Regions from separate parts of the Luteibacter sp. 9135 genome, predicted to be linked through region 3. Evidence: predicted binding sites of a transcription regulator. Region 3 holds the regulator's gene; each other region holds the start of a gene.
What was found. The regulator HrcA, encoded in region 3, represses chaperone genes, less so after heat shock. The targets are predictions, from matches to a motif close to TTNGCACTCNNNNNNNNNGAGTGCNAA.

Region 1 (3,276 bases), 3.1 Mb from region 3:
CGGCCCCGCGGATGCTCCTGGTCGACGGCTCCCGGGTCGTTCGCCAGCTCATTTCCCGGGTCGTCACCGCGGAAGTGCCGGGCGTGGAGATCGTGGGCGTGTCCACCGGCGCGGAGGCCCAGGTCGAACTGCAGCGCGGCGTGTTCGATTTCGTCACCGTGGCGTTGCGCCTGCCCGATATGGATGGCCTGGACGTGGCCCGCTTCGTGCGCGAATCCGCGCCGCAGATCTACATGCCCATTGTGGTCGTTTCGGGCGACGTCGAGGAACGCCTCCATCGGCGTGAACTGGGCGAGTTCGTCACCGATTATTTCGACAAGTCGCTGGGCTTCGAGGCCCTGGCCGAATTCATCCGCGGCTATGTCCGACCGGAAGGGGGCGCCGAAGGCGAGGTGCTGTATGTCGAGGACAGCCGGGTGGTCGCGCTGGCCACGCGGCGCATGATGGAAAAATACGGCCTGACCGTGCGTCACGTGATCAGCGCGGAAGACGCCCTGGTCCACCTGCATGAGGCGAAATCCCAGGGGCGGATGGGGGCGGACATCGTGCTGACCGATGTCAGCCTGAAAGGCGAGCTCACGGGCGGCGACCTGGTCGAGCGCATCCGCAACGAGTTCGGTTACGGCAAGGGTCGGTTGCCGACGCTCATCATGACCGGCGACGAAAACCCAGCCAACCAGGCCGCGCTGCTCCGCGCGGGGGCCAACGACCTGGTCGAGAAGCCCGTCGAGGAAAAACTGCTCATCACCAAGCTGCTGTTCCAGCTGCGGGTGGCGCTGCACCTGCGCGAAAGGACACGGGATTGAACGACCGCATCAAGCTGGAGCCGTCCTGGAAGGAACGGATCGGCACTTACCTCGACCGGCCGGACATGCTGGCCCTGTCGCACTTCCTTCGGGAAGAGAAGGCGGCAGGCAAGGCGATCTTCCCGCCGGGCCCGGAGATATTCAACGCCTTCGCGCACACGCCATTCGACCGCGTCCGCGTGGTCATCCTGGGCCAGGATCCCTACCACGGCCCCGGTCAGGCGCACGGGCTGAGCTTCTCGGTGCGCCCCGGCGTGCGGGTGCCGCCGTCGCTGCAGAACATGTTCAAGGAGATTGAAGACAGCCTCGGCATTCCGCGGCCCGACCACGGCTGCCTCACCCCCTGGGCCGACCAGGGTGTGCTGCTGCTCAACGCGGTGCTGACGGTGGAAGCGGGGCAGGCCGCATCGCACCAGGGCAAGGGCTGGGAAGGCTTCACGGACGCCGCCATCGACGCGCTGAATCGCGAGCGCGAAGGCCTGGTGTTTCTCCTGTGGGGAAGCCACGCCCAGAAGAAGGGCCAGCTGATCGACGGCAAGCGCCACCTGATCCTGCGCAGCGTGCATCCCTCGCCGCTGTCCGCGCACCGGGGTTTCATGGGGTGCGGGCACTTCGCCAAGACAAACGCGTACCTGGCGTCCCGGGGCGAGGCGCCGATCGACTGGTCGCTTCCGCCGGCCGCGGCTCTTTAAAGCCCGCCTCGCGGCCCAATGAGGGTGGGTGCGACAGCCGCGTCACGTCTCTCGTGTCACCGTGCTGCCTTGGCCGGGTGGCAGGGTATCCGTCTGCCTCCTGAATACCCCAGTGGGTCCATCTGGACAGGCTGGGGGTATTTCTGTACCATTGCGTACAGTTAACCGATGAACTTCGGGCTGACTTAGCACTCTCACTGCGGGACTGCTAATCTGCATACAGACTTTTTGGAGGTTCCACACATGTCCCAAGCTCTCGTTACCCGTAACTACGGGCTCCCGAGCGTCGTCGGCAGTCTGGATTCCTACATCTCGGCAGTCCATCGCATCCCGGTGCTCAGCCTTGACGAGGAGCAGTCGCTGGCGCGTCGCTTCCGTGACGACGCCGATCTGGACGCCGCCAAGCAGCTGGTCATGTCCCACCTGCGCTTCGTGGTCCACGTGGCGCGCGGCTACAACGGCTACGGCCTGCAGCTGTCGGACCTGATCCAGGAAGGCAATATCGGCCTGATGAAGGCGGTCAAGCGCTTCGACCCGGACCAGGGTGTTCGCCTGGTCAGCTTCGCGGTGCACTGGATTCGCGCCGAAATGCACGAGTTCATCCTGCGCAACTGGCGCATCGTCAAGGTGGCCACCACCAAGGCCCAGCGCAAGCTGTTCTTCAACCTGCGCAAGAGCAAGAAGCGCCTGGGCTGGATGAACGCAGAAGAAGTGCGCGTGGTCGCCCACGACCTGGGCGTTCCCGAGGCCACGGTGCGCGAGATGGAATCGCGTCTTTCCGGCCGCGATGTCGGCTTCGAGGCACCGGCCGACGCCGATGACGACGACAAGCCGGCACCGGCCGCGTTCCTCGTCGACGAGGGCGCCGATCCGTACGACAACCTCGCCGAGGAAGATGCGAGCAACAACCAGATGGGCGCACTGTCGTCGGCGCTCGGTAACCTGGATGCCCGCTCGCGCGACATCATCCAGCGTCGCTGGCTGGCCGAGGACAACAAGGCCACGCTGCAGGATCTCGCGGACGAGTACGGCGTTTCCGCCGAGCGTATCCGCCAGATCGAAGCGAACGCCATGAAGAAGATGCGCGTCGCCATCGCTGCCTGAGTGCCGCGTTGGGCGTAAGATCCGGAACGGCCCCTCGGGGCCGTTTTCCGTTGTTCCTATTCGTTTTGCTCGGGAGTCGCTGCGGATGCCGAAGGCCCTGGTCATCGAGGACGATGAAGTCACCGCGCGTGACATCGTCGCGGAACTGGCCGCGCACGGCCTGACCGCCGACTGGGTGGCCAATGGCCGCGATGGCCTCGCACGCGCCCTGGCCGACGGCTACGACATCATCACGCTCGATCGCATGCTGCCCGGCATGGACGGCATCGACATCGTGTCCGCGTTGCGCCAGCGCCGCATCGATACTCCGGTGCTGATGATCAGTGCCTTGTCCGACGTGGACGAGCGTGTCCGTGGACTACGCGCCGGTGGCGACGACTACCTCACCAAGCCCTTCTCGCCGGACGAACTGGCCGCGCGCGCCGAAGTGCTGCTCCGCCGGCGGCGGCCCAGCGCGAACGAGACCCGGCTGCGCGTGGCCGACCTGGAGCTCGACCTGGTCAAGCACAACGCCATGCGCAACGGCCAGCCGCTTACCCTGCTGCCCACGGAGTTCCGCCTGCTCGAATTCCTCATGCGCAATGCGGGGCAGGTGGTGACGCGGCAGATGATCTTCGAGCATGTCTGGGGGTTCCATTTCGACCCGGGAACCAATGTCATCGATGTCCATATCG
Region 2 (3,276 bases), 3.2 Mb from region 3:
TTCGGCATCGCCGGCACCGTCGATGATCGTGGTGTTTTCCTTGGTGATCACGACGCGCTTGGCGCGGCCCAGATCGGTGATGGTGGCCTTGTCGAGCGCCAGACCCACTTCCTCGGAGATGACCGTGCCGCCCGTGAGGTTGGCGATGTCTTCCAGGATGGCCTTGCGACGATCGCCGAAGCCCGGCGCCTTGACGGCGGCGACCTTGACGATACCGCGGATGGTGTTGACGACGAGGGTGGCAAGGGCTTCGCCCTCGACTTCCTCGGCCACGATCAGCAGCGGCTTGGCGGCCTTGGCGACGGCTTCGAGCACCGGCAGCAGTTCACGGACGTTGGAGATCTTCTTGTCGTGGATGAGGATGAACGGATCGTCCAGTTCAACCTGCTGCGACTGCTGGTTGTTGATGAAGTACGGCGAGAGGTAGCCGCGGTCGAACTGCATGCCTTCGACGACGTCCAGCTCGTTCTCGAGGCCCGAGCCTTCCTCGACCGTGATCACGCCTTCCTTGCCGACCTTGCCCATCGCCGTGGCGATGATGTCGCCGATGTTCGCATCGGAGTTGGCCGAGATGGTGCCGACCTGGGCGATGGCCTTGTCGTCGGCGGTGGGGTTGGAGAGCTTCTTCAGCTCGCCGACCGCCGCGATGACAGCCTGGTCGATACCGCGCTTGAGGTCCATCGGGTTGATGCCCGCGGCCACGGCCTTGAGGCCTTCCTGGATGAACGCCTGGGCGAGGACGGTCGCGGTCGTGGTGCCGTCACCGGCCACGTCGGAGGTCTTCGAGGCGGCTTCCTTCACGATCTGCGCGCCGATGTTCTCGTACTTGTCGGCGAGTTCGATTTCCTTCGCGACCGAGACGCCGTCCTTGGTGACGGTCGGGGCGCCGAAGCTCTTCTCGAGCACGACGTTACGGCCCTTCGGCCCCAGGGTGACCTTGACGGCGTTGGCGAGGGTGTTGACACCCTTCAGCATGCGGGCGCGGACGTCTTCGCCGAAGCGGACTTCTTTAGATGCCATGATCGTTGAATCCTTGGATATTTAGATAAGAGAAAACGCGGTGGACGAGGCGAGCTGAGCTCAGCCTTCCAGGACCGCCACGATGTCGTCTTCCTTCAGGAAGACCAGCTCTTCGCCGTCGACCTTGATTTCCTGGCCGGCGTACTTGCCGAACAGGACCACGTCGCCTTCCTTCACGCCCATCGGGCGGAGCTGGCCGCTGGCGAGCAGCAGGCCGGTACCGGCGGCGATGACCTTGCCGCGGGTGGGCTTCTCGGTGGCGCTGTCGGGGATGACGATGCCACCGGCCGAGACGCGCTCTTCTTCGAGACGCTTGACGATGACGCGATCGTGCAGCGGGCGCAGTTTGCTCATGACTTCTCCAAACATATGTTTGACGGGAAAGGATTTGTTACCACCCTGTTAGCACTTGGCCAGGGTGAGTGCCAGAATTTTAGCCAGAAGAATGCGTCAACCGGAAGTCTTTCTGGATGCTCGACAGATGGCGGCGCGGACGTCGGGTTCAAGGGCGCGGGCGGAAAATAGTTGCCCGGACAGCGCGTGCAAGCCAGACCGGGCTGGCCCGGTCATAATGTCCAACGCCTTCCCGGAGAGTCCCATGCCGTCGCTATCCCGCTTCACGCGGAACCTCGTCGCCCTCGTCCTGCTGCTCGCCACGCTGCCCGCGCTCGCCCAGGATGCCGAGGACGGCCTGCTGCCGGTCACCCAGGCGTTCCAGCTCACCTCCGATGCCAGCCAGCCGGGCACGGTGAAGCTGCACTGGCGCATCGCGCCGGACTATTACCTCTATCGCGGGCGGATCGTCATCAAGCCGACCGACCCGGCGACCCTGACGCTCGGTACCCCGGCGTTACCCGACGGACTGAAGAAGCACGACGAATACCTGGGCGACGTGGAGATCTACCACGGCGACATCCAGGCCACCGTGCCCTATACGCTGGCCGATGCCGCGACGAAGACGGTGGCGCTGGACGTCCAGTACCAGGGCTGCCACGAGGTGGAGCCGAAGATCTGCTACCCGCCGCATACCGAGCACCTCAAGCTCGTCGTCGGCGCCCCCTCGACGATCCCGGCGGCCCATACGGCGGCGCCGGCGACAACGACGGCAGCCACGGCACCCGGCGCCGGCGCCGCGCTGCTCGGCAAGCCCGCCACGCTGCCCGGGACGGATGCCCAGGCCCTCCCGGCCGACCAGGCGTTCCGCTTCGAGGCGCTGGTCAAGGGTGGCAACGCCCTGCTGCTGCGCTGGACGATGCCCAAGGACTATTACCTCTACCGCGACAAGACCCAGATCAAGGTCGTGTCGCCCGCCGGGGTGACCGCTGGCGAGCCCGACTGGCCCAGCGGCACGGCGCACCACGACGAGCATTTCGGCGACACCATCGTCTACTTCGACCAGGTGGAACTGCCGGTGCCGCTGGCAGGCGCCGCAAAGGACGGCAAGCTCCAGCTCGAGGTGGCCTACCAGGGCTGCCTGGAAAACGGCATCTGCTATCCGGTGATGACTCGCCGCCTCGATGTCGACCTGGCCACCGGCGCCGTCGTCGTCGCCGCACCGGCCAGTGCGACGACCGGCACGCCGGCGACGAAACCCGCCGACGTCGCTCCGACACCGCCGCCCAAGGACCTGGTCCCGGCCGGCACGGATGCACCGGTCGGCATACTCGCCGCGATCGGCCTGGCCCTGCTCGGCGGCCTGGTCCTGAACCTGATGCCCTGTGTCCTGCCGGTACTGTCACTGAAAGCCATCACCGTGCTGGAAAGCGGCGAAAGCCCGGCTGCGGCGCGCAAGCACGCCCTCTGGTACACCGCCGGCGTGCTGGTCGCCTTCGCCGCCCTGGGTGTCGTCATCGTCGGTATCCGCGCGGCCGGACACGGCATCCAGTGGGGTGCGCAGTTCCAGCAGCCGGTCGCCATCGGTCTGCTGGTCTACGTCATGCTCGCGGTCGGCCTGTCGATGTCGGGCGTGTTCGAGATCGGCGGGTCGCTGGGCAACCTGGGCAGCGGCCTGGCCTCGCGCTCGGGCCCCTCGGGCGACTTCTTCACCGGCGTGCTCGCTGTCGTGGTGGCCAGTCCGTGCACGGCGCCGTTCATGGGCTCGGCCATCGCGTTCGCGTTCGCCGCGTCCGTGCCCGTCGCTTTCCTGATCTTCCTCGCCCTGGGCCTGGGCCTCGCCCTGCCCTTCCTGCTGATCGGTTTCGTGCCAGCCATCGCCCGGCTGCTGCCGCGACCGGGTCGCTGGATGGAGACGCTGAA
Region 3 (3,276 bases):
GTCGAGCAATTCGAGCGTGGGCACCAGCGAGGCATCCAGTTCCGCAAGCCGGGAAACCTCGGCATGGGCGCGGAGCAGGGCGCGCCCGACCGCGAACTCGCTTTCGCCATCGAGGATCTCGACCACGCCGTTGGCGCCCTCGGCCAGCCGGCCGGCGTTGGCGAGGCGGCGGTGCTGGGCTTCCAGGTCGTCCAGGGCGGCCGGCGCCAGGGCCCAGCGGTCCAGTTCTTCCAGCTCGTGGGCCAGCAGTTCGATCTGGCGTTCGCGGTCGTCGCCGCCGGACAGGGTGCGGATGCGGGCCACGGCGTCGCGCCAGGCTTTCGCGGTGTCGCGCACGCTCGCCAGGCGGGCCTCGTTGCCCGCGTAGGCATCCAGCAGGGCCATCTGGTGCTGGCGCGAGAGCAGCGCCTGGTGCTCGTGTTGGCCGTGGATCTCCACGATCCGCGAGGCCAGTGCGGACATCTGCGCCAGGCTGGCCGGGCGACCGTTGATCCAGCCGCGCGAGCTGCCCTCGGTGCGGATCACGCGGCGCAGCCGGCAGGTCTCGCCGTCGTCCAGTTCCTCCTGGCGCAGCCACTCGGTGGCTTCGGGCAGGCCGGCCAGGTCGAATTCGGCGGCTAGTTCGGCGCGGTCGCTGCCGGCCCGGACCATGCCGCTGTCGGCGCGGGCGCCGGCCAGTAGCATCAGTGCGTCGACCAGCAGGGACTTGCCCGCGCCGGTTTCGCCGCTGACCACGGTGAGGCCGGGACCGAAGGCGATCTCGGCTTCTTCGACGACGGCGAACTGGCGGACGTAGAGCGAGGTGAGCATGGCGACCGTGCGGCGAAGGGAATCGCGCCGATTGTAGCGGCAGGCGCGTCGCAGAAGCCGAGACTTGCAAGCAGAGCGGCGAGACCTTATTGATAGCGCCACGTTCCACCCCTTTTCCACACCAGTCAGGCGCATGAATCCGTTCTCCGGTCACGACATCGATGCTCGCGCGCGCCGGCTGCTGCGGACCCTCATCTCGCAATACCTGTCCGATGGGGAGCCGGTCGGCTCACGCACGCTGGCGCGATCGTCCGGCCTGGAAGTCAGCCCGGCCACCATCCGCAACATCATGGCCGACCTGGAAGACGCCGGGCTGGTGGCCTCGCCCCACACCTCGGCGGGGCGCATTCCCACCCCGCGCGGCCTGCGCCTGTTCGTCGACAGCCTGCTGGAGCTGAAACCGCTGCCGCGCGACGAGATGGCCCGCCTGCAGGGCAGCCTGCCGCCGCACCAGACCACCACGCGCGACCTGCTGGGCAACGTGTCCCACCTGCTTTCCGCGATGACCCGGTTCGCCGGCGTGGTCACGGTGCCGCGGCAGGGCGACTTCCCGCTGCGCCACATCGATTTCGTCAGCCTGCCCGACGCGCGCGTCCTCGTGATCCTGGTCTTCTCGGACAACCAGGTGCAAAACCGGGTGGTCCAGCTGGCCAAGCCGCTGGATGCCACCGAGCTGGAACAGGCGGCCAACTACCTCAATGCGCAGTTCGCCGGCTTCCGCCTGGCGGACATACGTGCCCACCTCGCCACCGAGTTGCGCGAGGCCGGGGGTGAACTGAATCGCCTGCTATCCGGTGTGGTGGAATTGGCCACCGCCTCGTTTACGCCCGTGGACGACGCCGACGACGTGCTGGTCAGCGGTCAGACCAACCTCATGGGCTACTCGGAACTGGCCGACATCGAACGGCTCCGCGACCTCTTCGACGCCTTTCAGCAGAAGCGCGACCTGCTCCAGCTGATGGAAATGTGCGTCCAGGCCCCCGGCGTGCGCCTTTTCATCGGCGAGGAATCGGGCTTCGCGGCCCTGGACGGCTGCAGCATCGTCACCGCCACCTACGGCACCCCCGGCCGCATGCTGGGCGCGATCGGCGTCATCGGACCGACCCGCATGGCCTACGAGCGGGTGATCCCCGTGGTACAGGCCACGGCCGCGCTGCTCAGTGACGCCTTGAATCGCGCCGCGGCGACCTCATAAACCGGCACGGGAGGCGGGTTTGGTAATTCCCGCGAATGTTCGGCCCCGCGTCACCGCGGGGCCGGTGAGCTGACATTTGGAGTAATCATGCAAAACAACGATCCCCACGCGCCCGATCCGGCGCAGGACGGCGGTGTCGCCGAGAACGGCGCACAGGCCGAGCTCGATGCGCTGAACGCCCAGCTTTCCGCGATGGAAGTCGAGCTGGCACAAGCCCGCGAGACGGTCCTGCGCGAAAAGGCGGAGATCGAGAACCAGCGCCGGCGCATGCAGCGCGACCTCGACCAGGCGCGTCGCTTCGCCAACGAGAAGCTGCTGGGCGACCTGCTGCCGGTCTACGACGGCATCGCGCTCGGCCTGGCCAACCAGTCGGCCGATGCGAAGACACTGCGCGAGGGACTGGAAATGTCACTCAAGCAGCTGGAAAAGGTGACCCAGGCCAACGGCCTGTCGGTGGTCGATCCACTGCACCAGCCGTTCAACCCGGAGCACCATCAGGCGATCAGCTCGGTCGAGTCGAACGAGCACGCGCCCAACACGGTGGTGGCGGTGGTGCAGAAGGGGTTCGTGCTGAACGATCGCCTGCTGCGCCCGGCGTTGGTCGCCGTGGTTCGCGATAACTGATACCGAAGATATTGAATCGATGGGGGTTACCCCCATTTTCCACACCAGTCGCGGCCGCGGGGGCCGCTTAGATATAAACGGAGCAACTTCAATGGCCAAGATCATCGGCATCGACCTCGGTACGACCAACTCCTGCGTGGCAGTGATGGAAGGGTCGACCGCGCGTGTCATCGAGAACGCCGAGGGCGATCGCACCACGCCGTCCATCGTCGCCTTCACCAAGGACAACGAAGTCCTGGTGGGTGCGCCGGCCAAGCGTCAGAGCGTCACCAATCCCAAGAACACCTTCTACGCGGTGAAGCGCCTCATCGGCCGCAAGTTCACCGACGCGGAAGTGCAGAAGGACCTCAAGCTGGTCCCCTACGGCATCGTCGCGCATGACAACGGCGACGCCTGGGTGCAGACCGCCGACGGCAAGAAGATGGCCCCGCAGGAAGTGTCCGCGAAGGTCCTCATGAAGATGAAGAAGACCGCCGAGGACTTCCTGGGCGAGGCCGTCACCGAGGCCGTCATCACCGTGCCGGCCTACTTCAACGACAGCCAGCGCCAGGCCACCAAGGACGCGGGCAAGATCGCGGGCCTCGAGGTCAAGCGCATCATCAACGAGCCGACCGCGGCCGCGCTGGCCTATGGCCTGGACAAGACGT

Region 1: the regulator HrcA is predicted to act here: its motif matches at 1,684-1,710, upstream of rpoH (RNA polymerase sigma factor RpoH).
Region 2: the regulator HrcA is predicted to act here: its motif matches at 1,423-1,449, upstream of FA89_RS02575 (co-chaperone GroES).

What each region holds. Positions count from the first base shown of each region.
Region 1 is NZ_JQNB01000001.1:730,727-734,002, reverse strand. It holds gene FA89_RS03300 (response regulator) at 12-806, shown strand; gene ung (uracil-DNA glycosylase) at 803-1,498, shown strand; gene rpoH (RNA polymerase sigma factor RpoH) at 1,742-2,602, shown strand; gene FA89_RS03285 (response regulator transcription factor) at 2,688-3,276, shown strand, end outside.
Region 2 is NZ_JQNB01000001.1:577,718-580,993, forward strand. It holds gene groL (chaperonin GroEL) at 1-1,020, opposite strand, end outside; gene FA89_RS02575 (co-chaperone GroES) at 1,081-1,374, opposite strand; gene FA89_RS02580 (protein-disulfide reductase DsbD family protein) at 1,619-3,276, shown strand, end outside.
Region 3 is NZ_JQNB01000001.1:3,805,825-3,809,100, reverse strand. It holds gene recN (DNA repair protein RecN) at 1-810, opposite strand, end outside; gene hrcA (heat-inducible transcriptional repressor HrcA) at 944-2,005, shown strand; gene grpE (nucleotide exchange factor GrpE) at 2,093-2,629, shown strand; gene dnaK (molecular chaperone DnaK) at 2,721-3,276, shown strand, end outside.